3 regions of the Cytobacillus kochii genome follow, and region 1 is predicted to be linked to each of the others. Evidence: riboswitches for the same ligand, from Rfam matches in the RefSeq annotation. Region 1 holds a riboswitch; each other region holds the start of a gene.

Region 1 (10,653 bases):
TTGCCCGGCTGACTCGATTTGTTTTATGTGCTCAGAAACGGCTCCTTGCAAGGCGAGTACGCCAATTTTTAACATTACCAACCACGCTCCTGCATTCTTTCTTCTAAGGATAATTTAGAAATATCTAATCCTTTCATTGCAGCACCGAGTTCTTGCGAAAGCTTTCCGATTAAATCGTAGTCCTTATAGTGCGTTGTTGCTTGCACAATGCTATGAGCAAACTTTTCTGGATTTTCAGATTTGAAAATACCCGAACCTACAAAGACACCATCAGAACCAAGTTCCATCATGAGAGCAGCGTCTGCTGGCGTGGCAATCCCACCTGCAGCAAAGTTTACTATTGGTAATTTACCACTTTTCTTAATTTCACGAAGGATTTCATATGGTGCACCTAAGAGTTTAGCTTCTGTCATGAGTTCATCATCATTCATCAAAGTGATTTTCCGAATTTGTGCTTGAACTTTTCTCATATGCCTTACTGCTTCAACAATATTACCTGTACCCGGTTCACCTTTCGTTCTTAACATGGATGCACCTTCACCAATTCTTCTTGCTGCTTCACCTAAATCACGACATCCACACACAAATGGAACCGTAAACTCACTTTTTAAAATATGGTACTCTTCATCCGCAGGGGTTAATACTTCACTCTCATCTATGTAATCAACACCCATTGCTTCTAACACTCGTGCTTCAACAATATGTCCAATTCTAGCCTTGGCCATGACAGGAATAGACACTGCCTGCATCACTTCTTCAACAATTCTTGGATCCGCCATGCGAGCGACTCCTCCAGCTGCACGAATATCTGAAGGCACGCGCTCTAATGCCATAACAGCAACTGCGCCTGCTGCTTCAGCGACCTTTGCTTGCTCAGCATTGACGACATCCATAATGACACCGCCTTTTTGCATTTGTGCCATCCCGCGTTTTACTGTTTCTGTACCTACTAATTGACTCATTTTCATTCCTCCATTGCATTTTTCAGATTTGTTTATTAGTATAAAAAGGAACTGATATGATTGTAAGTATCAGTTTTTGATAATTTTATAGTATCAGTTAGAGGGGGCAGTTAGATGGATTACTTAGCTTGTGAGTTGTTAAGAGACAGTGATGTGCCTTTATATGAGCAATTATATGACTATATTAAGGGCGAAATAACAGTGGGAAGATTACGAGAAGGAGATAAGCTTCCATCTAAACGAAAATTAGCCACCTTGTTAAAAATAAGTCAAAATACCATTCAAACAGCGTATGAACAGCTTGAAGCGGAAGGTTATATTGAAGTACAAGCGCGCAGAGGCTACTTTATATTACCATTAACAGACTTAGAATATATCGAAAGTAAAATGAAGAATGAAAGTTCAACAGTGGGTGTTTATCCTAAGGAACAAACAGCCATTTATGATTTTCACCCGAGCCAAATTGATACAGTTCACTTTCCATTTGATAAATGGCGAAAGTATGTGAAACAACATATTGAACCTGTTCATCAGTCCTCATTACTGCTTGGTGAAAACCAAGGGGAACTTGATTTAAGGAAAGAAATTGCGCAGTACTTATATCATTCCCGTGGTGTAACTTGCAAGCCAGAACAAATAGTAATTGGCGCAGGTGTAGAAGTTCTTTTACAACAGCTGATTTTTCTGTTTGATAAAAATACGGTCTATGGGGTGGAAGACCCAGGCTACCATTTAATGATGAAGATACTACATAATTACGGATATGAAGTGTATCCACTGTTAGTGGATAGACAAGGAGTCGACATCCACGCCATAAAAAAATCGCCTATAGATATCCTGTATACGACGCCTTCACACCATTTCCCTTATGGAACCGTTTTACCGATTCAACGAAGACAACAATTGTTGAATTGGGCAGCAGAGAAGAATGATCGCTACATTATTGAAGATGATTATGACAGCGAGTTTCGCTATAACGGAAAAACGATACCGTCTCTGCAAAGTATGGACAGAGGGGAAAAGGTTATTTATTTAGGCTCTTTTTCTAAATCTTTTATTCCATCATTGCGCATTAGTTATATGGTTTTGCCGAAACCCCTTGTTAAATCTTATAAAGAAAAATTATCTTTTTATCATTGCACGGTTTCGAGAATAGACCAAAATGCCTTAAGTGGATTTATGAAAGACGGAGAGTTTGAAAAGCATTTAAACCGGATGAAAAAAGTTTATAGAAGAAAGGTAGAAATAGTTCTAAACGTACTCAAGTCCTTTCCGCAATTAGAAGTTATGGGAGAAAGCTCTGGATTACATGTCGTATTGATTGTCAAGAACGGAATGAATGAAAGCGAACTCGTAGCACGCGCAAAAAGAGAGCGCTTGAAAATTTATCCATTATCTAATTACTCCATAATTAGAAGAGAGGATAAAGAACCGCAAATCATATTAGGCTTTGCAGGTATTCGTGAAGAACAATTGGAACACAGCTTGAAGGCATTGTTCAAAGCATGGGGAATGGATGATATTGATTAGATATATCTTGCTTGACTTAAGAAGAAATAATTACAAACAAGTACAATAAGTTAATCAACAACGAACAAATTCTTAATCATATAACTGAACTTGTTCGTTGTTAATATTACTTAGAAAGATTGAAGGAAGTAAAGTTAGGGCATTATCCGATGGCCAAATATGTTAAGGGTGCCCAATCGATAAGAGACGTAATAGGCGATTATTAAAATGATAAGCATGATGATAATAAATAGGTAATCAGTGGCCTTGATTTTCATTACAGTATAATAGGTTCGATCTTTTGACCCTGTAAAACCTTTTGATTCCATTGCAATTGCGACTCTTTCAGCCTTCCGAATGGCACCAGCTAATAGGGGAATAAAATATTGTCTCATATGTTCCACGCGATTTCTCCATCCTTTCGCACGACCAAGGCCCCGAATACGATGAGCTTTCTTTAACAAGTCTAATTCGTGTTTGAAGGTTGGAACAAAGCGATACCCAGCCAAAATACCATAAGTTAACTTAGGTGAAAGGCGAACTTGCTGCATTAAACTTAACATAAATTTTGTGGGATCAGTTGTAAAAGCAAAGAGTAAAGATAACCCTATAAAACACAATGACCTTAGTGCTAAACTCATACTAACTATAATGCTACCCATCCTGATATCAAAAGAAAAGAACGAAAAAACAATAGGACCAGTTGCGTACTTATCATCCGTATATAGCATTGTCATCCAAGCTAATCCGAGCGCAAAAAAGGACATAGGTATAAAGTAAAACAACCATTTCTTTATGTTCAGTTTACTGAAGAAAAAGGTAAGTATCAGGATATAAATAAACATAATCGCTGGTGTAATAATATCAAAGGAAAAGCTCAACAGAATGGCAGGTAAGATAACCGTAATAGCTTTCATGGTTGGATTTAATGAGTGTATCATATTGTCATCTCTTCATTGATCAACCGTAAGCGGTAAGGTATCCTTAATCTGGCTTTTTCTAGAAGCTCAGTTTTTCGCCAAAGTGCTTTAGGTGTACCATCATAAACGATCTTTCCTTGTTGCATAACCAAGACATTATTACAGTATGAATCAACTAAATCCATGTCATGTGTAACGAAAACGATGGTTACCCCTTTATCATTTAGGTGCGTGACTATACGCATAAATTGAGAGGTCGTATAGGCATCTTGTCCAAATGTTGGTTCATCGAATAGAAGTAAATCAGGTTTGGAATGTAACATCGTTGCTACACTCAGCTTTCTTTTTTGGCCACCACTTAATGAAAATGGGTTTTTCCACTTATCAGATAAGAGATCAAAGTCGGTTAATAAATGATGAGCCATTCTTTCTGTTTCTACTCTAGAATAGCCACGTAGCTTGATACCAAAACACACTTCATCGTATACAGTTTGGTTAATAAATTGATGCTCAGGATTTTGAAATACATAGCCCATATTCTTATACAATTCGTTTTCATGCCAATTACTTAATGGAGTGTTTAAAAAATCGATCGAGCCTGAGACGGGCTTAATTAATTTGGCTATTAACTGTAATAACGTAGATTTACCAGCACCATTTTCGCCAACTATTGCGCAAAAGTCCCCTTTTTTGATTGAAAAGGAAAGCTCATTTAGGATTTGCTTATTTTTATAGTTAAATTGTATATCTTTAAGATTAACGATTACTTCTGTACTTTCTTTCTCACTTGATGGTCGAATAGGCATTTTTCTATTTTCATACCTTTTAGGTACTCTTATACGATTCTTCGTCAACTTATGTAAATGATTTTGAAAACCTTCCTTCGGCGTACTATCTAAAAGTAATTCTCCTTTGTTATTAAGCGCAACCAACCGATGAGCGTATGGTTCCCAGTCATCGATTTCGTGTTCAATTACAAGCAAACCAAATCTTTGTTGTTTTTGAATCTTAATAATTGTCTCGATAAACTCGAGGCTAGATATCGGATCTAAATTTGCTGTAGGTTCATCTAAAATTAAATATTGAGGGTCCATTAAAAGGATAGAAGCTAGCGCAACCTTTTGTTTTTGTCCTCCTGAAAGATGGTGAATGTTATGTTTCATATATTGTGATAATCCTACAATATCTAGCACATGTTCTATTCTTTGTTTCATTTGGCATCTGGGAATAGACAAGTTTTCTAACACAAATGCTAATTCATCTTCTACACGAACCATGCAAAACTGACTTTCTGGATCTTGAAAGACAATGCCTATTTCTTGGTTTATTACTCCTTTAGGGTAGGAGGAGATATTTCTCCCTTTATATAAAAGGTCCCCTGAAGTAAAACCATCAATCGCCTCAGGATATAGACCATTTAAACATAGTGTAAGTGTACTTTTGCCAGAACCACTTGCTCCAAGTAATAAAGTCACTTCCTCTGCATATAACTTACAGCTTACATTATTTACAGAAGGTTCATCGTGTTTATCAAAGGAAAATGAGAAAGAGTCTAGTTCAAAAATTGGTTGATGATTTTTCATGCCTTGCTATTACCTCCTTCCCAATCGGGTACCCATTTAACACACCAGTTTTCGCTAGTTGATCCGCTAACATTTTTCCTAAATAACCAGCAATGATGGCTCCACTTAAGAGACGTATAACAAACATTGTCATAATAAGCCAGGATTCATAGGCATGAAAACCTGATACAAAGAAATGGTAAGGAAAACTAATAAATGCTGCGCTAACACCTGAGAAAACGAGAATTCGAGGTTGGTAATTTTTCCATTTTGTCAGTGCAAAAGCGATTTCCGCCCCTAACCCTTGCACCATCCCTGAAAGAATTAAAGTGGGTCCAGATGTTGAGCCGACAAGTACTTCGGTAATAGCAGCAATGGTTTCTGCTGTAAAAGCAACGCCTGGCTTTCTGATAATGTAAGCAGCTATTATTGATACAATAAACCATATGCCATAAATCAATTCATAACCAATGGGTCCAAATCCAAACGGGGTAAGGATGGCAACAAGAACTTTACCGACCCCAAAAAAACCTAAATAAATAAAGCCAAATACTACACCCAGGACTGACATGAGAACAATATCTTTTAGACGCCATGATTTTATCATGAGACTTTCACTTCTTTAGCTTTTCCAGTAGGGCTGTTAGCTGATAATGTGAATGTCATTGTCACATGAGATACATCTTGCTTGGTCTGATCGAAAACGTTCTGTAACAAGTTAAAAATATCATTCACCTTGCCATCAAGCCTTGTGGCATAATGGCTATGGCTTACGTTTACTTCAGTCTCCTTGGACCAATCAATTTGCTCATAAATTTTTTCCATATAATCTTCCCTCCCTAAGGGATAGAGGGCAAATTTACAACCTGCAAGCTGGTCTATTTCTTTTGTATCATCCTTGTTCAAGGCAATGTCAGTTTCGTCCATGTATACATCTGCTGCTGAATCTCCTGGACAACCAATCGAAAAGGTACCACTCATAGCGATGTGTTCTCCCGTTTTAGCTGCGTGTAAAAAGATTGCCCTCACTACATCAAAAACATGAATTTGCTTACCACGGATACAAGTAGATACATCATCAGTTTCAGCCCACACCTTTGACATGTTCACTTCTTTAAGGGCAAATAAGATGATGTCCACATACCTCTCACTCATTGCAGAAAGCGTAAACTGACAACCCACGATACTACTTGTTCCACATAATTGATTCATATAAAAATCTCCTTTTAACATTTTTTGAACAAAAAAACTGCACCCCGATGGAATGCAGTTTGGTTATGCAGAAAAAAAGAGAATACACTGACCAACTGCACTTCCCCACGCTAGTATTATCTAGATCGGGTTATAAGGGTCAGGCACTTGCCTTCTCAGCCATTAAATATAGCTCCCCTAGCGCATTCGATATATTTATTTGTTCGTCTATCCTATCATAAGCAAAAAATCATTATCTGTAAACCAATACTTGTCAATTGATAATGTAGTAGCGATAAATACAATATATTAATTGATACGTAAAATGATGCAAATGAGTAGGGAAGACAACTTAAATTCCAATACAGTAGAGATGAATAAAATATTGATGTGAAGAATGTTGATATATTCGCATCCTATTTAGAATGAAGAATAACCCGATTACTTATTTCAGTAATAATGGTTGTCATTTCTTCCGGAGATTCTTTCATCCCGTTCATTAACCATTTTTCAATTACATAAATACATCCACTAATTACAAAGTAAATCATATATTTTGATTTATCTAGATTTATGACCTGCTGTTCTTCCTTTAAACTATTAATAATGATTGATTGTGCAGTATCAATTACTCTCGTTTGAAAAGCTTTGTTACCATGGTCACTAAATAAAACAAGAAAATCAGCACTACGTTTATAAACATAATCTAATAAATACTTTGTCATTGCAAAAGTTTCATTTGTCTCATTATGGTTGTACTGTTTTAAAGTGACTTGTAATTCTAACAAAATCTCATCTTCAATATGCTGGAGTAAATCAAATTGATCACGATAATGACTATAAAAAGTAGAACGATTGATATCTGCTTTTTGACATAATTCTTTAATGGTAATGGAGGAGATTACTTTTTCTCTTAATAATTCCATTAAACTTTCCTTTAACACCATACGAGTATATTGTTTCCGACGATCCAATTTTTTGTTCATCATACAAACCCTCACTTTTTTAAAGAAATCCAACAAAGTACGCTTAAATGTTGGATGTTAAACATTTTTTACACAACTGTTTGTTGTTTATCTAACACAGTGGTATGTATAATGTTACTGTAAAAGAATTTCAACATCAAGAAGTGGGGAAACCAATAATGATTGAGTTTATTATTCGTTATAAAAAATCTGTAACAATCATTTTCTTTTTGTTATCAGTGCTTTCTGCTATTGGCTTTCTGTTTGTGAATGTTAATTATAATATGAAAGATTATATCCCAGCAGAAGCTGAATCTACCGTTGCTTTAGAAGTGATGGAAGAGGAATTTACTAGTGGTATTCCAAATACAAGCGTAATGGTTGAGAATGTTACAATCCAAGAAGCGCTCGTTATCAAAGAGAAATTAAATAAGGTTCAAGGTGTAACTGATGTGATGTGGTTAGATGATGCGATGGACATAAGAACACCAATAGAAACCGGAGACCAAGGCACAATAGAAAATTACTACAAAAATAATCACGCTCTTTATTCTGTCACCATTGAGAGTGGCAAAGAGGTCGAAGCAACAGAAGATATATATCAAATAATTGGTGAGAAGGGATCACTTATTGGCGAAGCTGCAAATACAGCTACGCAGCAGAAAATGACAGGGCAAGAAACGTTACTCGCTGCAGGGATACTTATTCCCATTATTATCATTATACTAGTTCTCTCGACAAACTCTTGGGTTGAACCGCTCTTTTTCTTAACGGCTATCGGTGTATCGGTAATTATTAATTTAGGGAGTAATGTTTTTATAGGAGAAGTGTCCTTTGTGACACAATCAGTCGCACCAATTTTGCAGTTAGCTGTTTCCTTGGATTACGCTATCTTTTTATTACATAGTTTTCAAGATTATCGTAAACAAGGGCATGAGCCAAATGAAGCTATGAAACTAGCTATGAAAGAATCGTTTAGTGTCATTGCCTCGAGCGCATCTACAACTCTATTTGGATTTATTGCATTATTGTTTATGGATTTTGAGATTGGATCAGACCTAGGTTTAAACCTTGTTAAAGGAATAATTTTAAGTTTTATAAGTGTGATGGTATTCCTTCCAGCACTTACATTATTATTCCATCATTGGATTGAAAAAACACAGCACAAATCATTAATACCAAATTTTAAAGGTATTGGAAAAAAAACATTAAAGTTAAGGTTTCCGGTCTTGATTTTCGTCTTACTTCTCGTTATACCAAGCTTTTTAGCACAAAAAGAAACCTCATTTACTTATGGAATGGGGGATCAACCTGACAGTACTAGGTTAGGGCAAGACATCCAAAAAGTAGAAGAAATATTTGGCGAATCAACCGCTGTAGTATTATTGGTACCTAATAATGAAATAGGTAAAGAAAAAGAAATGATTGCATCTATTGAAGAGGTTGACCATGTCTCAAATGTAATTGGCTACACGAATATGGTTGGTTCGACTATTCCGCAAGAATATTTAGAGGAGGAAGCAAAGGAACAATTCTTATCCAATAATTACAGTCGAATCATCATTAATACTGATGCAGGAACAGAAGGAGATATTCCTTTTCAATTAGTAGAAGAGATAAGGGAAATAGGTACTAAGTATTTTGGTAATCAAGCGTTAACTTTAGGCGAAAGTGTTGCACTTTATGATATGAAATCAACGGTTACAGAAGATAATTCTTTAGTAAATACTTTAACCGTTATCGCGGTTGGATTCGTGTTACTTGTCACATTCAAATCATTATCATTACCGATTATCTTATTATTAACAATACAATCTTCTGTTTGGATTAATCTCGCCATACCCTATTTTACCGATACGTCATTAGTATTTATTGGTTATCTCATCGTTAGCACTGTACAGCTTGCAGCAACGGTCGATTATGCCATTTTATTAACAGAGACTTATAAGCATAAGCGTGGAAAACTTTCTCCAAAACAAGCGATGAGAAAAACAATTGATGAGAAATTATTTTCCATTATCGTGTCTGCCTCCATTTTATCTAGTGTCGGATTTATATTATGGCTAACTTCTTCAAATCCAATCGTCGGTTCTATTGGATTATTATTAGGTAGAGGAGCATTGCTCGCGTTTTTACTCGTTATCCTTTTTCTACCTGCATTATTATTACTATGTGATAAATTGATTCAAAAAACATCTCTACAAATGGACTTTAGTAACAAGGAGGAAAAACATGAAGATCATTAAATGGATGCTTATCACTGCTTCCCTATTTTTCTTTCCTGTGATGAATATACATGCTGAATCACAAACAGTTAAAGGCGGAATGAGTAAAGGGAAAGTAGCAAACAAAAATGAAGTGATTTATGCTAACTTGCTAGCAGACGGTAACCTAACCGAATTATATGTTGTCAATTCGTTTGAACTGATAGAACCTGGTGTGATAGAAGATTTTGGGAATTACCAAAAGGTTAAAAATCTAACTGACACATCAAAAATTAGCAAAGAAAATGATCAGATCACATTACAAGCAAAAGAAGAAAATTACTATTATCAAGGAAACTTACCAAATAACTTTGAGTTACCTTGGCGTTTTACAATTAATTATTACCTTAATAATAAAAAGGTTGAACCAGAAAATTTAGCTGGTAAATCGGGCGATATAAAAATGGAAATTGCTGTAGAAGCGAATGAAGGTAAGCGTTCTTCATTCTCTGAAAATTATATGCTGCAAATTAGCGTACCGCTGAACACTGAAAAATTCAAGGAGATAAAAGCCGAGAATGCCACTGTTGCACAATCCGGCAAAGATAAGCAGCTCACTTTTACCGTTATGCCGGAGCAGGAAGAAGTATTTACGATTGAGGCAGAAACAAATCATTTTGAAACAGAAGGTGTGCAAATATCTGCTTTACCTGCTTCACTTGCCATTGATAGCCCAGATACTGAAGAATTGACGAGTGAGTTTCACTCATTAACTGAGGCAATTGGTGACCTTCATCATGGTGTCGGAGACTTAGCAATAGGAATGAATGAACTATCATCAGGCTTACGGTCTTTAGAGGGTGGGTCTGCACAATATAAAAAAGGACTAAATGAATTAAGTCAGTCTGGTAACCAATTAACAGAAGGATCAGCACAAATAAATAATACTTTATCTTTGATTAAAGATGAGATGAAACAAGCCAGTGGCGTAAGTGGTATTGGGGAACTCGAGAATGTAACAATCGATCTGCCTGAGGTAGCGGATAATCTAGAACAAGCAGCAAATGATGTAGACCAAGTAGTTGTTAATTATAATGAGGTAAAAACACAAATCAATCGTGCTCTGGAGCAGATACCAGATAACCAAATTTCAGATAAAGAGATAAATAAATTATATGAAAGTAATGCGGATAAAGAGGTAATTGATCAATTGGTAGAAACCTATAGAGGGACAAAAGCTGCTCAAGAAGTTCTACTACTAGCCAAAGATAACCTTACAGACATGGTTGAACCGCTATCAACCTTTAGTCAATCAATGAGAGAAGCAGCAGGTAACCTTC
Region 2 (10,653 bases), 260 kb from region 1:
TTAGTGTCAATCCAAAAGTAGATCAAGCAGGTCCAGCTTCGGAACCAAATGCTTTAATTGAATCTAAAGGTGTTGATCCCTATCACGAAACACATACGATTGTTTTACCTTTTAATAATTTAGAAGCAACAGCAGAAATTTTGACAAAACATAAAGATGAGGTAGCAGCAGTGATTTTAGAACCTGCTCAAAGTGGCTTTATCCCTGCTACACAAGAATTTATGACTGGATTGAGAAAAATAACGGAAGACTTAGGTATTGTTTTAATCTTTGATGAAGTAAAAACCGGCTTTAGATTGGGGCTTGGTGGTGCACAATCCATTTATCATATTTCACCTGATTTAACAACCTTAGGTAAAGTAGTTGGAGGGGGTTTTCCTGTTGGTATGGTTGGAGGCAAAGAAGAGATAATGCTGTGTTGTGCTCCTTCTGCCTTCTCGGATGTTTTTGACCATAGTACAGGTAAGAACTCCAGTGCCAAAGATGTTCTTTTCCATAGCGGGACATATAATGGTCACCCTTCAATCCTTGCAGCAGGTATGGCAACCATTGACGTATTACAAAATGAAATCTCTACTGTAATAGCTAGAACGCATTGTTTAAAACAAGAACTAACAAGTCTTTTTGAGAGAAAAGGATTAACGATGCAAACCATTGGACTCGGGTCCATTTTTAACATCGTATTTACTGATAAAGAAATATGGAATTATCGCGACTTACAGGAAGCGAATTTTGCCTTACGAAAAAGATTAGATCTATTATTATTAATTAATGGTTTATATACAAAACCAATGAATCGTTTCAGTCTATCTACAGCACACACTGATTTAGAAATTAATAGAACCTTGGAGATATTCGAAAAAGCTTTACAAGATTTATAATCATTCGTTGTACCCAGTGAATAAGCACAAACAAAAACTCCTAAAAAATCGTTTTTGTTTGTGCCATTTATGAATCATCTATTTATCGCTCTCCATAACTATCTGATGCTCTTCAATGATTTTTTTAATTTCTCTCTTTTTCTTCTTTTTCATCTCGTTGCTAAAACGAAAGCAAAATACTGGGCATGACACAATTTATCCTTTTACTAGATTTATAGCATTTTGATTCAGGCTATAAAAACTGCAGCTCTGTTATAACTTAAAGAGATAACTATTGATTGTATAATATGTAAAAATATGTGATAATATAATTAGTTATGATATTTTGAATTCGAGGTAATGACAGATGCAGGTAACTTCTATAGACATAGAGAGTCAGATAAAAGATACAAGAGAAATGCTTTTAATTATCGGGGATATTTTTGGACTATCAGACCCGTTCACTATTCAAATAAGCGAGGAACTCGACCTCTTAATTAATATGGTACAAAAAGAAAAATACGCAATGTATAAATAAGTAAAAGCCTAGTTTCCACTGAAAGAAATTAGGCTTTTACCATTAAGAAACAACTTTATTTCCTGGTGTTGGCGATGTTGGAAATGGTGGTAGAAATTGTGATAATAAATATTGATAAATCGTTTGTTCCACTGATTTTCCTAGTTTATTTAACCCTTGATTCCCAAATAACACATTAAATTCGATAATATAGTATTTCCCTTCGCTTACCATGACATCAAACCCTGCATGATTAATACCTAATTGACCGGCGATATCTAAAACAAGGTCGATTGCTTCTTGTGGAATAAAATCGGCACATAGTTCTCCACCTTGTGCAATATTATGAAGAAACTCTCCTTCTAGTCCCACTCTCCAGTAGGCGCCCAGTACTTCATTCCCAACCACACATATACGTAAATCTTTGCCATCATTCGGTAAATATTCTTGGATATATAAAGCGTCCACTTTCTCACAATACGTTAGAAAGTCTTCTCTCGATTGGATAAGGAAAACACCTTTTCCCATAGAGTTTCGTGATTCTTTTGCTACAAAAGGAAAGGGAAAAGTATCTAACACATACTCAATATTGCTCCTTGTATTAGCAAGGATTTCAGTATAGGGAGCATGCTCAGGACTCACCGACCAAAGGGCCCTTGTCATTTCAATTTTACTAAAACCTAACTGCATTGTTTCTATGCTAGGAAAAATCTTTTTCTTCAACCCATACACAAGTGACGGTACTTGCCACGTTTCAGGAAATAACACGATGTCTGCTTGCTTTATTGCATCTATTTCCTTAAACATATGTTCTGGCTTTATATAGTGCACATTGGGCATACCAATCGTGCGAAATGCATTAAAAGAAACAATTTTCATTGATTCATTCACCTTCATTATTCAATTATGTTTTCCGTATTACAGATGTTAAAAAATGTATTTAAAAGAATAGAAAACTATTAATATCATAGCATTTTTGTAAAAAAATACAATCAGTTTTTTCAAGAAATATTCTTATTAATATTTCTAAATATTTATTGTAATTATACGGAAGTAGAAAAAAGAAAAATCAGGAAAAGAGAACCGGTTTTTTGGAAAATTAAAAGAGTTGAATGCATTTACACTCATTTTCTTTATTTTTTTCATTTCGAATGCCAAATTTTAAAAACCAACTGTGTCAAAAGATTCTCCTGTTTAAATTTCTAGTGTAGGACATTTACCTTAAATTGAATAGAATGACTTGTTTTGTTAGTCCTTCTAAGGGAACCACCCTCTCTTTTTAAAGCACACACCCATTATCTTACAATCGTTTTACTACGGATTCCAACTACCTTTGCTAAGGAAGCGTAATCACCTTCCCTAGCAAGAGAGAATAACAATTTTTTGCTTAATAGCGCCATCATCATTCACCATAAAAAACACCCCGAGTGTTAGACTTTCGGGGTGTACATCAAAAGCTCTATTCTTTTTTATTTAAAGTTCTTCATTTTCTTCGTCTTTTTGTTTAGTCTTCATTTTAAAATAAGCATCAAATACCTCATCAGCAATATGAAGGTTAATCTTGGATTTATCTGAAGACAACCATGGAATGACGACTGAAATGGCAATTTCAGGGTTATCATACGGCGCGTAACCGACAAAGGTTAAATTCCAAGTATCCGGATTTGATTGCACCTTAAGCGGCCCCCCGTAGTAAGCTTGGGCTGTTCCTGTTTTACCTGCAATCTTGTACTTTTTATTTGTAATCCCACTATTTGCTGTTCCCTGCGGATGGTTGACTACTTGGATAAACCCATCCTGTACATGTTCAATCCATGCATCCTTCATCGTAATTTTATTCAAAACATTTGGCTCAATGGATTGATAAACCGCACCAAGTTGATTATTCTCGAGATTCGGTTCACGAATTTCCTTCACAATCTGTGGTTGCATACGGTAACCACCATTTGCTATCGTTGATACATATTGTGCCAATTGTAGCGGACTATAAGTATCGAATTGTCCAATGGCAAAATCAAGCGTATTCCCTCCATTAGGAGGAATGGGTGATTGTCCTGTTACTTCACCTGGTAAGTCGATACCCGTTTTCACCCCAAGACCGAACTGGTGAAAATTATATCGTAACTTTCTAATACCTTCATCTTTATCAATACGAAGTTTACCTCGCGGAATGTATTCTTGTTGCCCACCAATTCTCATCGCTATTAAAAACATATAAACATTTGACGATTTCCTAAGGGCCGTTAGATCATTAATGGCACCAAATCCTGCCGTATTCCAAGATCGTTTAGGTTGTGTTCCGTCAAAATACAAAGGTCTATCCACCAAAACACTCCAAGGTGAGATTACCCCTTCTTGGTAACCTGCTAACACTGTTGCGCCTTTTATAGTGGAACCCATTGAATATTGACTTGTCATATTACCTAAGGCGTAATCCATGACTTCTGTTTCACCTGTTTTTTCATCTTTGACAAATTGTTTGCCAGCCATTGCGAGAACCTCACCTGTTTGTGGGTTCATCGCTGAAACGAAGCCACGATCTAAAAAGTAATTACTTCCCCTCAGACTTCGAACATGCTTTTCAATAATTTTTTCTACCTCTTGTTGGAATTCGATGTCAGTTGTTAAGACAAGGTCTTTTCCTGCTTGTCCTTCTCTTACCACATCTTGCTTTGTTACTTCACCTGTTTTATCTGTGTAATTTTTCATGATTTTCTTTTGCCCTTGTAAAACAGACTCGTATTGCAATTCTAAATAACTCTTGCCGACACGATCATTACGACTATAACCTTTAGATTGATAATATTCGAGCATTTCACTAGGTAAGCCCTCTTTTGAACTTGAAACATTTCCAAGTACAGAACTTAATGTCACTTCGCCGTCTTCGTCTTTCAAAGCATTATAACGTTCCCAGTCTACCGTTGTATCAATGCCAGGTAATAGATGAAGATTCTCACTAACAAGAGCAAATTCATCTTCATTGACATTTTTGTTCTTTATAAAATGAGGTGTCAACATTCGACTACTTGCCATTTCTCGAAATATCGCTAAAACTTCTAGTTCATCCTTCTTAAAAGCATTCAGTTCTTCTTCTGTTATTCGTTCCCGCGTTCGTTTATATATTTCGTCATCTACTTCTTTTGATGACATATCACTTGCTAGCAATTTATCTTTTTCTTTATCCGATACTTTTTCTGCTGCTTCATTCGGATACTTTATTATCCAAAAGTCTTGTTTATCTCTTTCAGTAATCGCCTTCAAGTCTTCTTCCGTGTCTTTTTTAATCATCTTCGCTAAAAGCTCTGATGTCTGAATCATTTCTTCTTGTGTTGTAGATTGGGAGCGAGTATAACTTATGGCTAATTGGGGTTTATTCCCTACAACCAGTCTACCTTTACTATCATAGATCTGCCCCCTAGGTGCCGTGCTTGCTACTGGCACCTCCACTTCCCGTTCAATCTCTTTTTTATAATTCTCTCCGTAAACAATTTGAACAATACCTAAGCGGAAGATTAGAATCGAAAAGAGTATAAATACTGCAAAAAACATTAAATTAATCCGAAAAACCATTTTTTTATTTCGTTTTTTTCTTCTCTGTTCTCCCGCCATCGTCAACACAACCAATCATCAAAGTATGAATGTTCTTAATTATTACTATATGTAACTATTATATTTCACAAATATGTTATCTATTAAAATTAGATTAATAATATAAACTATCTTACAACAAATATCCAATTTTTTCAATTGTTATGAAGAAATATTTGATAAAAAAAGATCAATTTTACACTTTCAGTAACATTTCTCTAAAGACGATAGATGGTGAACAAATCAGGTATCCACTCGACTGCCTTTTAAGTGATGATTGTTCTTCATTTTTTATTAGCTAAATAAAAAAATCGATTGTTAACCAACCGATTTTTTCATTTGACTCATTTGAAGTTTTTGACGATACACTGTTGGCTCATATAACATGAATACTCCAATTAACCCAATAATCGCAAAGCTTAAAGGAATATAAAGTCCATATTGATAAGCGGTTGTAACGTCAAAATTAGCAAAATGGTCCAATACTTTTCCAAAAATTGCTGGCAGCAACACTGCGCTAAGAAAGCCTCCCGTATTAGCGAAACCGGAAATAAGCCCCACTTCCTTTATATGAAAGGACTGTCTAACAACTGTAAAGGTTAGAGCACTTGCACCATTTGCATAACCTATGATTACGAATAAAAGAATGAATAATAAATATGGTGGCTCTCCACCCATCAATACTAAAGTGATCCAAGCAGAAACCGACAGCATCTGCACAATGACATACGGTGCTTTGACTCTGTCAAAAAAAGTAGATAGATAGGTTGTTAATGGTGCTCCGATAATGGCACCAAATAAGCCGTACATAATTACTTCACTTGCACTTGATCGTGATAAACCGTAAATGTCCATACCATAGGGAACTGCCCAAGAGCCAATAAAGCCGATATATGTGCCCACCACACCAAAGTGACAAAGGAATGTCGCCCAAGCTTGGCGATTGACAAGTAATCTTCTTATGATGACTAATAACGGTTCATTTGTTTCTTTTTGATTTTTTTCTTCTTCCATTTGAAATTTCTTCTTAGGATATTTTATTAAAACAACATAAAGCCCCATACCAAGGGTGAATATTACAATGCCAACAATTAAAAATGGAAGTCGCCACCCTAATAGAGAAATGGTCGAACTAAAAGGAACTGTTGCTAATAAGAATCCTAAACTTCCGGTCATTCCGGCAAATCCCACTAGCATCGAAAACTCCTGCTGCTTGAACCAAATGCTCAATACAAGAACTAAATTGACCCATATAGTAGCATCGCCAATTCCACATAATAACCTAGCAAAGATGAGCATATAACTATTATCTACCGAACTATACAGGATGGTACCTAGCCCGTTTAGCAGTGTTCCAGCGACTAGAAATACATTGGGACCAAATCTATCAGAGAATAATCCGATGGGAATTTGCAATCCAGCATAAGCAAAAAATTGAATACTCGTTATCAGCCCAATCGTTGCTGCAGTTAAATGAAATTCTTCCATTAATTGATCAGTAATTAAACCAGGTGCTGTTCTTTGACTAACCATAAATAAATAGGCTAAAAGTAAAACACCAAATACAACCCATCTGTACTTACTTTGTTGTTTATTCATTTTTAAAACGCCTTCCTCAATTTAACATTCGTCTCTCATTATACGCTTATTGTCATTATATATATATAGGAAGTTTATATGTCTATGAGGGTGGAGAAGTAGAAGTCATTTCTATTGACTAGATGAGTAGTTTTTGAAGTCCGAACTTCTTTTTAGGAAAATCCGATACGGCAAATTGTCTTTATTCCATAAACAACCCTGATACTACAACGATTATAAAGGGTATGATGTTAACAGAATTGAGTTAGTATGAACTAACCTTATTCTGTTAACACTATTCCCGCTTTCATTTATGAAGTTTTATGCATATGTTTTATCACTTAGCCACTTTTCTTGGGTATAAGCCATTTCCCAAAAAGCTAATTCATATTGACAGCTAATGGTAAATGCCATTTTCATTTTTTCTTTTTCTGTTTCAGATGCAATTTCAGCAAGCCGATCAAGATGATGAATTTGTTCCAGTACAAGTTTAACAAACCATTCTCCACCGTATGTATCAATCCAGGTACGATAGATTTCTTCTTTTGGTTTTGCCCCTTTAAAGCTCTGCCCAATATCATAATAAATCCAATAACACGGAAGCAAACTAGCGATGACCTCGCCAACTGTGCCTGTCTCTGCTACACGATATAAATGGGATGTATATGCATAGGCAGTAGGAGCGGGTCTAAACTGGTTTAACTCTTCTTCAGAAACTTTTAATACCTCCATAAATTTGTTATGTAACCCTAGTTCAGCTTCATAGGTACCTTGCGCATGCGAGGCCATTCTTGAGGTCATATATAAATTCTCTGCTTTAGAAGCAGCGATTGCTTGCACACGAGCAAAATGTGATAAATAGTAAGAATCTTGTAACACATAAAAGCGGAAACACTCAATTGGTAAATCTCCCTTAGCAATTCCTTTAACGAAAGGGTGTTCAAAATTCGCTTCCCATATATCATGGACTTCTTTCCTTAACGATTGTGTAAACGTTTCTTTTGTTGTCATCATTTCTACCTCTTCTCTTTTTTTTATCGAGCATAAAAAATCCAGAAAAGCGAAAAACCACTTCCTATAAGAAAGTGGTTACTGTATACATTATTCATTTAGTTATAGTTATAATGTTAACTAAATTTATATACGCCACTTCCCTACGCTGGTATCAACCAGATCAGGTTCTAAGAGTCTTAAAGTTATTACACTTTAATCTCAGCCTTTTAAAGGCACCCCTAGTGGATTTATTCAATTATGCTTTCAAAGTTATGTTATCATCTTATCAATAAATGTCAACCTAAATGGAAACTGCAAGTTTAGTAAATAAGCAATGTCGAGCTTCTCTTTCAGTAACCATTATGAAATAAGTTGGATGAATGCTTCAACTGACGTAATACCGCGGCATAAATTGGCATTGACTCAAGGATGGATAACACCAAATATTCTCCAAGCATTTAAACTCTCTGCCGTTAGACCAGACCCTTCCCCCTTTTCGTTCGGTGAAGTTTTTCTTTATAATGAAAGCTTTCGACTTTTTATCAGCTTAAAATATGTTTATACTAGAATTATGATTTTGGATAAAGAATGGGTGAATACTACTTGGAAACACATATTTTTTCAAAGGGAGAAGAAATCGCCAACGCGATCGTACACGGAATTGGTGCGCTATTAAGTATTGCGGCTCTGGTCATTTTAACTGTTTTCTCATCCTTATATGGAACAGCTTGGCATATTGTCAGCTTTGTTCTTTTTGGTACAACGATGGTTATTTTATATTTCTCATCAACTTTGCTACATAGTTTACCTGCTGGAAAAGCAAAGGATGTATTTGAGATTCTCGATCATTCTTCCATTTACTTTTTTATTGCTGGAACGTTCACACCGTTTCTATTTATAACAGTTAAAGGACCCTTAGGATGGACTTTATTTGGTCTTGTTTGGGGGCTAGCGATTGCTGGTACGGTTTTCAAATGTTTTTTTGTTAAAAAGTTTTTAGTCTTCTCGACATTACTATATGTTTTGATGGGCTGGCTAATTATATTTGCCTGGGAGCCCTTGGTTACACACTTACCCACACAAGGAATGATTTTCCTCATTATCGGTGGCGTACTATACACTGCTGGTTCAATATTTTATGTATGGAGAGGATTTAAGTACCATCACGCATTGTGGCATGTTTTTGTTCTCGCTGGTTCGATTATGCATTTTTTTGCTGTTCTCTCGCTTCTACCATGATCAAAATTTACATCTTTATAAATGATCTGCAGATGGCTACTCTCACCGCCTGCAGATTTATTAATATCCGTTTGTTGAGTTTTTATCACAATACGTGTTTTAAGCTAAAAAAACTACTACTTATAATAACTTCATTACTTCATAGCGAAAACTCACTTTTTTATACCCTTGTTTGCGATACATATCCTTTGGCGTGTCATTGCTGTCGGCTACAAGTATAACCCTATGATTGCTAAATCGCTTCATTACTTCATCTTGCAAACTTGCAGCAATCCCCTTTAATCGGTGAGCTGGTAACACACCTACATTATCAATTTCAGCTGTACACTTATTAAAAAATACTTGTAATGAACCTGCTGGCATACCATGATCATATGCGAGTAACTGTAACGTATCTTTTGCATTATAATGATAGGAATGCATGCTTCTATTAAGATTCACATATTCCTCACCATAATCTTGATCAAAGTTTCTCTGCAATAGTAGATATTCTCGTAAATTATCATTTGTCACTTCCTCAACCACGATTTCGTTCTTTCTATCTTTATAGATAAATTGAAGAGGTTTAATTTCATATAACTCCTGACACCCGATCGTATAAAATTGTTGATAAAGGTATAATAAAACATCCTCTTTAATCATTTCGTCTGCTGGTAAATAAAACTTCAAATGTTCTTGTTTATGCTCTTTCTGATAGTCTTCTAAATACCTCTGTGCCAGTTGAAAATCTTGCAAACTAGGATTTATTTTAAATTGAATAAAGTTTGCATCATATTTAAAATAGAACTGTTTTGTGCCATAGTGATCAAAGTTGGCTTTCTCTGCTATTAGATTACCATCATGGTGTATATCTCTGAAACTAACCAATGCCTATCTCTCCCCTACTTCTAGCTCTTAAGTTTAACGATTAATATTCCTCACTCTCAAAAAAATACCTCTATCTATTTTATCATTTTTCGCAATAAAGAAGCCCGAACATAAATGTTCGGGCAACAATACCTCGTTATTACAAATACATTTCGATACCGGGTCCAATCGGAATACCGAATAATCCAAAAATGAATAGCATGACTACCCAAATAACTAAGAAAACCATTGAATATGGAATCATTAAGGAAATAAGCGTGCCTAAACCTGCTTTTTTATCGTATTCTCTCATAAAAGCAAGAACTACAAGGATATACGGATTTAGTGGTGTAATAATATTTGTAGTTGAATCGGCAATTCTATACGCTGCTTGAATAAAAGCAGGGTTATAATCAAGTAACATAAACAATGGAATAAAAATTGGGGCTAATAATGCCCATTGAGCAGACCCACTAAAGATTAATAAATTCAGAATAGAGACGAAAATAATAAATCCAATAATAACAGGAATACCAGTTAAATTGATGGAAGATAAGAATTCCGCACCATTGACTGCAATCCAAGTACCTAAATTGGACCAGTTAAAATAAGCAATAAATTGTGACGCAGCAAATATAAGGACGATATAGCCTGCCATATCTTTCATCGAATCTGCCATATACTTTGGAATATCAGCACTTTTTGTGATTTTCTTTACTGTTACTCCGTATGCTGTTCCCATCGTTATAAAGAATAATAAAACAATTGGGATAATTCCACTTAAAAATGGGGAAGGAATCATACGACCTTCTTCGTTTCTAAGAGGGGAGTCTGGCCAGAAGATAATTGTAAGTAAAATAGCAATATATGCTAGACCCGCTATAACGGCATTTCTTAACCCTTTTGACTCGATAGCTGAAACCGGTTCAAAATTCTTTTTCAAATCCCCATCATATTTTCCTAATCTTGGTTCAATTACCTTTTCAGTTAAGAATCCACCGACTAAAGTTAAGAGAACAGTAGAAATCGACA
Region 3 (10,653 bases), 2.0 Mb from region 1:
CGAGTTTTTCTTACTTCCTATTAAATTTGCGTGAATATAACCAATATCGCGATTGAAAGAAGTTAATAACCATTCCCCTGAATACTCTGGGTATACTTGTCTTAAAAACGTTTGAACGACGTCAATATAAGCAGTTACTTCACTTTCATTAATCGGTTCAGTATCAGCACTAGGTTCATTCGTGAATGCCTGTTTTGCTGAGATATCTTCTATCAACATCAACTCACTCAGAGTGAAGTTATTTTGTAGCGGCTCCGACCAAACCAATAGCTCTTCCAATTCAATACGCCCACATCTATCGGTAAACCCTTCAAAAGGAAATGTTTTCGAAAGATCATTGGCTATATATATTTCCTCTACAGCATATATAGCGTGGATTTTTTCTTCTTCAAAGGAAGGATGATGTATCAGTTTGATTTGCGCTTGGGCTGTTTTCTTTACTTGCTCAACGGTCAGTGTATATTCCTCTTCTTTCACTACTTCTTCTTTTGGGAATTGCCCATAAACACTATAAAAAACGAGTTTTCCTTCACTATTTAGTTTCAGTTCAATATAACCAGGTGGAGATATATCTATCCCTTTATAGCATTCTTTAAAAACGTACTTGTCCCCTTTATGGGATTCCAGTTGAAAATGCCTACCATATATCAAATTCGTTTCCGCTTCTATCCATTTGATAATGCTTTCTACATCCCGCTGTTGAAAGACAACACCATGCTCTGCATATGTTGCCCCTTCCACAAAAATCGCGGATTCTACCTTATTTGTTTGCAAATCGATCGTAATTACTGCCGTTCCCTCAGGATTTAAATTTTCCTCAACAATATCTGCCTCTTTAGGAAACCACTCCATACAAAATTGGTAAACTGTTTCATTGAACAGTGTTACGCGGCGACTGTAACTACTACGACATAAATCATAATGAGCTAAGCCGAACTTTAATCTGGTCCATTCTATTATTTTTTGTTCTTGTTCGTTTATAATCATTTCTTAACCATCTCCCTTAACACATTTGTCATGTCGCCTGTGGTCAAATACGTCTCCCCATCATTAACCATATACATGAGAATACTAGGATCATCTTGTTCTCCTACCCATAAATGAATGGCATGAGTAGGTAAACCCTTTTTATACTCAACCATTACATCATAATCTGGCAGTCTTTCATTTAATACTGTTGGCTCTTTTACAGCTGTTAAAATGACTTTTTCCACTGTTTTTATGTCTGCATCTTCTTTGATAGAAAAAAGGATGGTTTCATTTATTTCACCCACGCCTTTTGATGGTGAAAAATGAATAGCTTTAATTGGCTCGTCCAATAACACCATCGGCTCTCCCTTTTCACAACCGATGAGAACGAATACGCTTAAAACGATAGCGAGGTATATGATTTTCATACTTACTCCTTCATACACATAAATGGAAATATATGCTTATTATCATACAATGGAACAAAAAAAAGAGCCACACTTCATGTGACCCTTTACATAATAAAAATAATGATAAATCCTAATAAAACAAGCAGTATCGTACCAAGTAATGCCGCATAAAAAATCTGCAGGCCCATTTTCTTAAAAGCGGAGAGTTCTACATTTAACCCTAAGCCCGCCATTGCCATTGCTAATAATAAATATGATCCACTAATAAGCCATTGAACAAGTTCAGTCGGCAACCACCCCAACGTATTGATGGCACTCATCGCGAGAAAACCGAAAATAAACCAAGGAATCGGTAACTTGTTCTTTGTTGCGCTCTCTTGACTTTCCCGCTTCTTCATATAATAGCCGATAAGAATAGCCACTGGTACAAGTAAAATGACTCTTGTTAGTTTAACGATAATGGCGATATTCTCTGCCTCCACACCACCAACAGAAGAAGCAGCAACAACGTGCGCAATCTCATGCAGGGTGCCTCCAGTTAACATACCATATTGGTAATCGGTTATTGGTAAAATCGGATAAAGAAATGTATAAAGTAACGTGAATAGCGTACCAAGCACAGCAATCACACCGACACTGACAGCAGTCACACTTTCCTTCGCTCTGACAACAGATGCAATCGCCACAATCGCAGCCGCACCACAAATCGCCGTACCACATGCCGTTAATAAACTTAATGTCTTATCCACACGAAGCATCCTAGCGAAGCTATAAACTGCTAGGAGGGTGACACATAATAAGAATGCCGCATAAAGAAAAGTACTTACACCTGCATGAGCTAAATCGGATAAATTAAGGCGCAAACCTAACAAGATAATGCCTAGTCTTAATAATTTTTTACTAGAAAAATCAACACCGACTTTATATGAACGGTTCCAACCAATCGTATGAGACCAAATTATACCTAGCAAAATGGCTAAAACGAGCTGACCGATAATCGTCAGGTAAGGTAGTTTGGCGAGAAGCCCAGCCATAATTGCAATAATCAATGTCGTTCCTATTCCAAAATAAAAGGAGCCTGTTCTCAAAGATGACTTTAAATCCATTACTGCCTCCCCTTTCTCTATTACAGTATAGTTTTGTCCTTTTTATTTTGGAAATAAATATATATAATAATACTTATTCATTTTATTGATAAATGGGGTGGTTTTATAATGCATATGGAGGAACTTGAGACGTTTCTTGTCCTCGCACGCGAGAAAAATTTTACAAAAACAGCTAAACAAAGGGCATTATCTCAACCAACCGTTAGTGTCCATATAAAAAACCTGGAAGAAGAATTTGCGACCTCACTCATTCAGCGCACAACAAAAAAAGTCCACTTAACAGCAGAAGGGGAACTTTTTTACAATCAAGGCTTAAAAATATGGGATGTGTATCAGCAGCTTAAAGAAACATTATATGAGAAAAAAAAAGTCGCCTCAGGGCTCATACGAATCGGAGCTAGCTTTACAATTGGTGAATACATTTTGCCGAGCGTTATCGCACAATTACAAGCAACACATGAGCAATTATCCTTCCATGTGACGATTGGTAATACAGATCAGGTGATTAATAGTGTGAGGCGGTTAGAAGTAGATATCGGTTTAGTGGAAGGGCAAACCTATGCAAGAGAGGTGGTCCAAACACCCTTTGCAGAAGATCGTTTAGTGATTGTCTGTTCACCTGCCTATGAAGGAAATTTTCATTCGATAGATGATTTGCATGATCAGGAATGGATTATCCGCGAAGAAGGTTCGGGGACAAGGCAATCATTTGACCACCTGATCGAATCTCATCAAATGAGAGTCAAATCCACCTTCATCATCAGCTCTACCCAAGGAATAAAAAGTAGTGTAAAAAGTGGACTAGGACTCGCCTTACTATCCGAGGCAGCCATACAAGAGGAATTAACATACGGTCTATTAAAGATTGTACCGATAGAAGGCCTTTATGCAAAACGAGCCTTTTCTTATATCCTAACCAAAGGGACAAACCTTAATCGCAATACGCAATTATTAGTCGATACATTGAAATATGGTCCTGAAGCTTAGTATTTAAACAAACGTTTGATTAAATGGGAGGAATAAACAAGTTACAGGTTCTACTTTTCTCCAGATTGTTATTTAAACAACTGGAGAATAGCACGAGGAACGGCAAAGATGTAATCTGCAAACGTCAAGGTATTTTCAACTTTGTCAAATCTCTCTTCGAATCGATCCTGATATTTAGTAAGGTTATTTGTGACAACCTCTCCTTGAATGGGTTCCAGGCGATTTTTAAAACGAATGCGAATCGATTTTCCCTTCTGCCAATCGCCAGAGTTACTGATTTGAAAATGAATATGCGCTTCAGAAGAGTTACCTGAGTTCCCACATTTGCCAAGTAATTGTTTTTGGCGAACTTGTTCTCCTTCTTTCACAATAATCGTATCTTTTTTAAAATGAGCAATCATACTATATTCTTTATGTGCATGCTCAATCACAATATAGTTGCCTGGCGGGTGTTCTTCATCCATCTGCCCAGGTATATTGTCATCGAGGCCATCGACTACCTGAATGACCGTTCCATCTTGCGGAGCAATGACTTCGGCCCCAAAAGCATAATAACTTTCATTCTTTTCCGGTCTACCATTATATGTAGAGCCATCCTTCACCTTTAAAAGGTCATAGGCATATCTTTGATGTTCATAAGCGTAATGATAATTAATGAATTCATTTGTGCCACCCCAAAATATAAACCATTCATCCATTACTGGCATAATATATTCATTCTTCGTATAGATCTTATCTGTTTCAGGAAAGACAAAATATGGTTTTAAGTAGAGGCTTGCAATCGTATGCTTTTCGTCGAATCCAACGACGACCGCTTTTGCTTTTGTATGATCCACCCATACGAATTGATCGACATTTAAGACATTCGTCTGTGAGACTAATTGATAACTTTGTACACCTGCATTAAAAGATGAACCCATCTGGACAAAATCGGCCCTTGATACCATCCCTTGAAACACTTTTGAGGTTGCATTATAAATTTCCTTAAAATCTTCTTTTAACCAATGATCTATAAACCAATCAGTATCCATTGACCCGACCATTCCATCTACCCCCTAGGTTTCTATTCTTTATATAGAAGAGAAAATCAAACGATTCTCAAGAAATATTTTGCAGTTAATAGTTAGAAAACCACCAATAGTTACTTTAATTCGACTTGAATCTTCTAACTTTCCTTCCAAATCTCCTCTTATAGCAAGTCCTAAATTTTCATCCTGTAATTCGCCATTTACATATAGCTTTTCACCATTAATCCAGTAATTCTCAACTAGTATATGATCTCCCTGATGGTTCACTTCAAAAACCTTCTTCATGTAAATCACTCCTCGTTTATTTTTACGACTAACTCGGGAATAAGTTTCACAAATAATCTGTTTTTCTCTTACCAAAAAAAAGATTCTTGAATTATGATGAAAGTCATAGTATATTCTAACCGAGGATAAATTTAATACTTCCACAAGGGGAGCCTAATATGGCTGAGAGTGAGCGAGTTCGTTCTGACCCTAAGAACCTGTTAGATAATGCTAGCGTAGGGATCGTGGTTTTGGATATGAGCAATACTAGGCATCCATCACCGCCTATGTATTGCTTTTTTTCATGACAAAAAAGTAATACAGGTTTACTCGTTCGCTTCTCTTTTCGGAGAAGGAGGAAAAACATGAAACAAAATAAAACACTTTTTATGGTGGAAATTGCTATATTTGCAGCTTTGGCATTATTACTTGATTTCTTATCGGGCTTACTGATGGGGAGATTTTGGCCACAAGGTGGGTCCATCTCACTTGCTATGGTACCGGTTTTCTTAATGGCCTTTCGTTGGGGTATTAAAGGTGGCGTCTTAACGGGCTTATTATTAGGAGGACTACAAATCTTAACAGGAGCTGTTCCTTTTCATTTCGCCTCATGGATCATTGACTATTTCGTAGCCTTTGCTGTTGTCGGACTCGCAGGCATCTATATGAAGAAAGTTGTACAAAATTATCAAGACGGCCAATTTGCCAAAGCAAACATGTATGTTATTAGTGGCGTTTTCTTAGGAAGTTTCTTACGCTTCTTATGCCATTATTTATCAGGCATAGTCCTATTTGGTGCCTATGCTCCGGCAGATCAACCTGTCGCACTTTACTCACTCGTATATAACGGAACATATATGCTACCTACCTTTATCGTATGTGCCTTAGTCGTTGTCATGCTTTACACAACAGCCAATAAGGTCCTTCTGAAAAAAGCATATTAATCAACTAAAGGCTCTGGGGGAAACTCAGGGCCTTTTTTTTAAGATATCTTTTTGGGAGATTTTCGCACGATGAGATGGAACTGAGGAATCAGGGTGGCATGTACATCGGCGTGATATCCATAAGATAACCATGCAATCGACTCTTCACAATACTTCCAAAATGAAAGCGTCAAAAGCAGCTAGGCAAACCTCCATCATCTCTTCTATTTTCTGGCCGGCCATGATGATCCGAAGAAGACCATGATTTATAACAACGCCGAATCTGCAGATAGTTGGCAACCGACTCGATAGTTTATATCACGAAGAAGATTGAGTGTGATAGGAGAAATTTTATTAATATCGAATATAAAGGAAACGCAAACGAAATGAGCTAATGATACACATCATTAGCTCATTGGATTATAGTTAGCTCATTTGAATTCCCCTTTATGCCGATATAAGAGTGCCTCTTCATGATTCCTCTCAATCGAAATAACAGAAATTTTAATGCTGTAGAAATTGGGCTTTTTAATATTGTAATTTCTTAACGTTGTAAAATCGCATTTTCCTGACGCTACCCCGATTATGGAATAAATTTATTTTCTATACTTTATTATTCTTGAGTTCTTCGTCGCTATTGTACTCCAATATGTCGCCTGGCTGACATTCCAAAGCCTTACAAATGGATTCTAAAGTGGATAACCGAATCGCTTTTGCCTTTCCATTTTTCAAAATAGAAAGATTAGCCATCGTGATTCCAACCCTCTCCGAAAGTTCTGTGACGCTCATTTTCCTTTTCGCCAACATCACATCGATATTAATTATAATCGCCAATTCCTTCACCTCAGACCGTTAAATCATTTTCTGATTTTATATTTATCGCTTCTTGTAAAAGCCTTTCCAGAACTGCAGCGAATACTGCAATTACCATCGAAGCAAAGATAGGGACCATTCCGATTATTGCACCACCTGGGGCATCGTCTACTTGAGCTAACATAAAAACGAATGGCAAAATTGCCACATATAAGATACTGAATATGGTTGCACAGAGTTTTATATGCTTCAAAGCTTTTACGGAAATTTGCGAAAAAGCTTGGTTCTTGTCAATATAACTTAAAAGCTTAAAAGCTTTATAAAGTGCAATGTAAAAGGGAATTGCCGATAAATACATTCCGATTACAATGGGATATAACATATAGGCATAATCTGGATTTGCCGGATTATTAGGTAACCAAATCAACCCAATTATACCTAAGGAAAAAACTGGAGTACCAATAAAGAAAACGGCTATTTTTAAAAAGAGTGTTGAACCACGTTTCATAAAAAGCACCTCACTTATTTATTTCTATTTGATTTTAATATAAAATTTATCGTTTCACAATATTTTTTTGTTCCTAAACATTATTAATTTGTTGTTATAATCTTTGGATTTTAGACAAATATAAAAAAGCATTCCTTATTACAAAGAAATGCTTTAACTTAAAACTATTGGATTTATAAATCGTTCAACAAATTAGAAGGTATCTCATTTTCGAACATTCAATTATCTTCATTATTATACTTTTGTTCATTTAAAAAAGGTAAAGCCTCAGAAGAAGAAGTTAAAAAAGAGAAGTAAAGCGAACCTCATGTAATAATACACCTTGCAATACAAACCCTTCTTGACAAAGAAATATACAGCGCCCATACATTCTAGTAAACATAACGTCTCATTTATCGGGAATTCCAAAAAGCTAGAACCCTTGTGGGAACTGGCTTTTCGTTTGCGCTTTTGTTAGCCATGAAATATACATGCCAACATACAGTGATAAAGCACGAATTGTTCTTTATAAAAAATGAATGAAAATATGTATAAAATCCTCGCAAATCTCTCTCATTTAATGTGTAATTTTTACACAAAACGGAATATTGTATGTGTAGTTTGAAATAGAGCTTGAGCAAAAACACTTCGTAAATCCTTATTTTACGGTAAAAAAGAAGAATTCATTTTGAAGAAAGATTAATCAAAATGGATTCTTCTATACCAATTTTAAGGTTGTTTTTTATAAAAGAGTTTGATCATTTTCTGCCTGTGTTACTCCACAAACGTGCCCTTTAACTGAATATAAGAAGTCGCATTTCTTTCATTTAATTTTACTCAATTGGTTTATTACTTTCATTAACATAAATTTGACACCTTTTCTTTCATAAGAAAAGTCATTAAAAGTACCAATTAAATAGGTATCCATCTTAGGGTGATAAAATAAATAGGCTCCTGTGGCACCTGCATGTCCCCAGACATTAAATATTTTCGGCATGAGTAGTGGAACTGATTTAAACTGCATAATTCCATATCCATACTCAATTCCTACCCCATACTTTGCTTTATCATTCATCATTTTCTCAAGCGTTTCCTTTTTCAATAATTGATAGGATACTAACGCTTTCATAAATTTCAACATATCTTCTCCAGTAGATACTACTCCACCGCCTGCATAGTCGAGACCTGCGTATCCTTTGTGATTAGTTAGGTTGTTTTTATTAATATAAAAGTCTGCTAAATGTTGGGTATCTTTGTCTAATGGATTAGAATAGTGTAACACAGATGAATTCATCATACTGAGGGGCTGATAAATATATTGTTTCATAGCTACATGAAAAGATATTCCTGTTATTTTTTCTATGATTAAGCCTAATAGATGATAGTTTGTATCAGTATATTTAAAGCCGTTACCTGGAGGGAAATGAGGTTTTTGATGTGTTTTTGCCCAAGTAATTGCCTCTTGTGGGGTTATGGTAAAGTTTGGATCATCCAGAAGCCTTTCAAGTAATGGACGGAAATTATCATACAAACCAGACGTTTGATTTAGTAGATGTTTAATTTTAATGTCATTCGTATAATCTTTACCTTGATAAACATGAAGGTGTTTGCATAATTCTCGATCTAAATATTTGGTAATACCGTCTTCGAATGATAATTGACCGTTTTCATATAAAATACTAACCAAAACTGACGTGAATATTTTTCCTACGCTTGCCATATATGCTGGCTGTTTTGGATTCATTGACCCTTCTGCGATATTTAAATGGATACCTTTCTTTTCAGAATGAACAAGTAAAAATGCACTCTTTAAATTTTTGTTTTTTTGGACTTGTTTTTTAAATGATTTTTCAATTGAATTGATTACTTTTTCACTTTGTTTTGTTTGCACAGACATCCCCCCATTATTTGACTAATTTTATTCCTAAACGCCGTTACTAACAAATACAAAAACGCCATTTTGAAAAAAGATTGAATCAAAATGGCGTAATACTTTTAAATTTATATGAATTTTTTATAAAAAAGATTGATCATTTCAATGTGCCTTATGCCGCGAATGCTAACCGCAACAGTTTTAACATTTGCAAACCATTAAATGGTTCCCATCAGGGTCTTTGAAATTAAACCATTGGTTATGCTCAATTTCTGTTGTCAATTCGACATTCTTACCCTTCATATACTCATATGCTTGTTCTATATTATTAGTATTCAAATGAAAAGGTGGAGTTTTGAAAATATTATCCTCTGAATAAATCTTGCTATCTAATACAATTCCTGTTCCGTTCATAGGTACTATATACAAATGACCAAATAATATTTCACCATCTGCTGATAAACCTAATATGTCACAATACCATTTACGAGCTTCTTCAATGTTGCTTACGGGAATAAACACAGTACCAACTTGATTTAAAATAGGGTTCATAGATTACCTCCAAATTTAGCTATATAGGTTTAATTCGTCATGTATTAAATATCTCCTTCTTGTTGAATTATACTGTCCCAGTTAGTGAAATATCGAAGTGTAGCTAATTCTGGTACATCTTTTTTATAAAGGCAAATGGTAGAAAATCATTTACATTTTTATTCATGCACACATAACTTCTATGCGATAACAAGAGATAATCTCTATCTCCATTCAAAAAATTTTATTTTTCGTGAACGAAAGGAGAACACTAATCGTCATAGTAGTAAATCCAAAGAAAAGGGGGGCAAGGTTTGGAAGAGAAAAAATGGATTAAAGCAGCGAAACTAGGCGATAACCTGGCGTTAGCTCACTTATTTAAAGAGAGTTATCCCCTTCTCGTTCATTATTTAATGAAGCTCACCCTTAATCGAGAAGAAGCTGAGGATTTGGCACAAGAGACGATGACAAAAGCGATTGAAAAATTAAATCAATTTCAGGTGAAATCGAAATTCTCCACTTGGATCATATCCATTGGCACAAAATTATATATCGATCAAAAAAGGCGCCAAAAGCGAGCTGATGCTTTTAAAGCACAGCATATGCGGAAATTAAAATGGCAGGCACAGTCACAAAATGAAGATTGGGATTTCTTATTAGCTTCTCTCGGTGAATTAGAAGATGAATTAAGAGTGCCGATTATTTTAAAACATTATTATGGCTATGCGTATGATGAGATTGGCAAAATGCTTGGAATTGCTGAAGGAACAGTAAAATCTAGAGTTCACCGCGGAATTAAAACCATTCGAAAGGAGATGGGTGAAGATGAGAAAGGCCCAGGAACAATGGAAAACCCTATCAAACAAGGATGAAGAAGTTTTTTCAAAAGAAATGACACGTTCTTTTGCACAGTTTGAGGAAAATAACCCCATCTCTACTCCTAGTGAAGATTGGTTTGAAAAAATGGTCATCGCTAAAAAGGATGCAGCTAGCAGAAAATGGCGAAGAGAATTACTCTTATTCGGCGGAATAGCAACACTTATTCTCGTTTTATTTTTTACAACATTAACCCAAATACCAGTTGTCTTTATCACATTACAAGGTCTTACAGTCCTTCTAGTCATCTGTTATACCTTGCTGCAAATCCAAAAACATAGAGAGAAGGTGCGACATGACGAATATTGATTTCTTTTTACTATTCTTAGTAGCTATTATTTTATTATCACAAAGTATCTTTTTATTTACTAATGCAAAGAAAAATG

Evidence for each region. A riboswitch is a leader RNA that binds a small molecule or an ion and turns the genes downstream of it on or off. The one in region 1 is predicted to bind thiamine pyrophosphate.
Region 2: linked by a shared signal. The riboswitch ahead of tenA (thiaminase II) and the one ahead of LG276_RS12135 (Ykof family thiamine-binding protein) in region 1 are both predicted to bind thiamine pyrophosphate.
Region 3: linked by a shared signal. The riboswitch ahead of thiT (energy-coupled thiamine transporter ThiT) and the one ahead of LG276_RS12135 (Ykof family thiamine-binding protein) in region 1 are both predicted to bind thiamine pyrophosphate.

The regions. Positions count from the first base shown of each region.
Region 1 is NZ_CP085254.1:2,336,105-2,346,757, reverse strand. It holds gene pdxT (pyridoxal 5'-phosphate synthase glutaminase subunit PdxT) at 1-75, opposite strand, end outside; gene pdxS (pyridoxal 5'-phosphate synthase lyase subunit PdxS) at 75-962, opposite strand; gene LG276_RS12155 (PLP-dependent aminotransferase family protein) at 1,077-2,492, shown strand; gene LG276_RS12150 (energy-coupling factor transporter transmembrane protein EcfT) at 2,627-3,412, opposite strand; gene LG276_RS12145 (ABC transporter ATP-binding protein) at 3,409-4,974, opposite strand; gene LG276_RS12140 (ECF transporter S component) at 4,949-5,560, opposite strand; gene LG276_RS12135 (Ykof family thiamine-binding protein) at 5,557-6,165, opposite strand; TPP riboswitch at 6,251-6,354, opposite strand; gene LG276_RS12130 (TetR/AcrR family transcriptional regulator) at 6,561-7,130, opposite strand; gene LG276_RS12125 (RND family transporter) at 7,289-9,355, shown strand; gene LG276_RS12120 (YhgE/Pip domain-containing protein) at 9,342-10,653, shown strand, end outside.
Region 2 is NZ_CP085254.1:2,593,482-2,604,134, forward strand. It holds gene LG276_RS13345 (aspartate aminotransferase family protein) at 1-881, shown strand, start outside; gene LG276_RS13350 (aspartyl-phosphate phosphatase Spo0E family protein) at 1,228-1,398, shown strand; gene LG276_RS13355 (RimK family alpha-L-glutamate ligase) at 1,441-2,256, opposite strand; gene LG276_RS13360 (penicillin-binding protein 2) at 2,851-4,986, opposite strand; gene LG276_RS13365 (nitrate/nitrite transporter) at 5,284-6,564, opposite strand; gene tenA (thiaminase II) at 6,865-7,554, opposite strand; TPP riboswitch at 7,678-7,787, opposite strand; gene LG276_RS13375 (PAQR family membrane homeostasis protein TrhA) at 8,140-8,775, shown strand; gene LG276_RS13380 (GNAT family N-acetyltransferase) at 8,896-9,642, opposite strand; gene LG276_RS13385 (AbgT family transporter) at 9,782-10,653, opposite strand, start outside.
Region 3 is NZ_CP085254.1:308,547-319,199, reverse strand. It holds gene LG276_RS01810 (hypothetical protein) at 1-987, opposite strand, end outside; gene LG276_RS01805 (hypothetical protein) at 984-1,397, opposite strand; gene LG276_RS01800 (YeiH family protein) at 1,484-2,485, opposite strand; gene LG276_RS01795 (LysR family transcriptional regulator) at 2,594-3,472, shown strand; gene LG276_RS01790 (peptidoglycan DD-metalloendopeptidase family protein) at 3,541-4,515, opposite strand; gene LG276_RS01785 (hypothetical protein) at 4,543-4,785, opposite strand; TPP riboswitch at 4,921-5,025, shown strand; gene thiT (energy-coupled thiamine transporter ThiT) at 5,130-5,708, shown strand; gene LG276_RS01775 (helix-turn-helix transcriptional regulator) at 6,291-6,521, opposite strand; gene LG276_RS01770 (DUF2975 domain-containing protein) at 6,532-7,008, opposite strand; gene LG276_RS01765 (serine hydrolase) at 7,811-8,884, opposite strand; gene LG276_RS01760 (VOC family protein) at 9,062-9,412, opposite strand; gene sigY (RNA polymerase sigma factor SigY) at 9,706-10,263, shown strand; gene LG276_RS01750 (YxlC family protein) at 10,217-10,576, shown strand; gene LG276_RS01745 (sigmaY antisigma factor component) at 10,563-10,653, shown strand, end outside.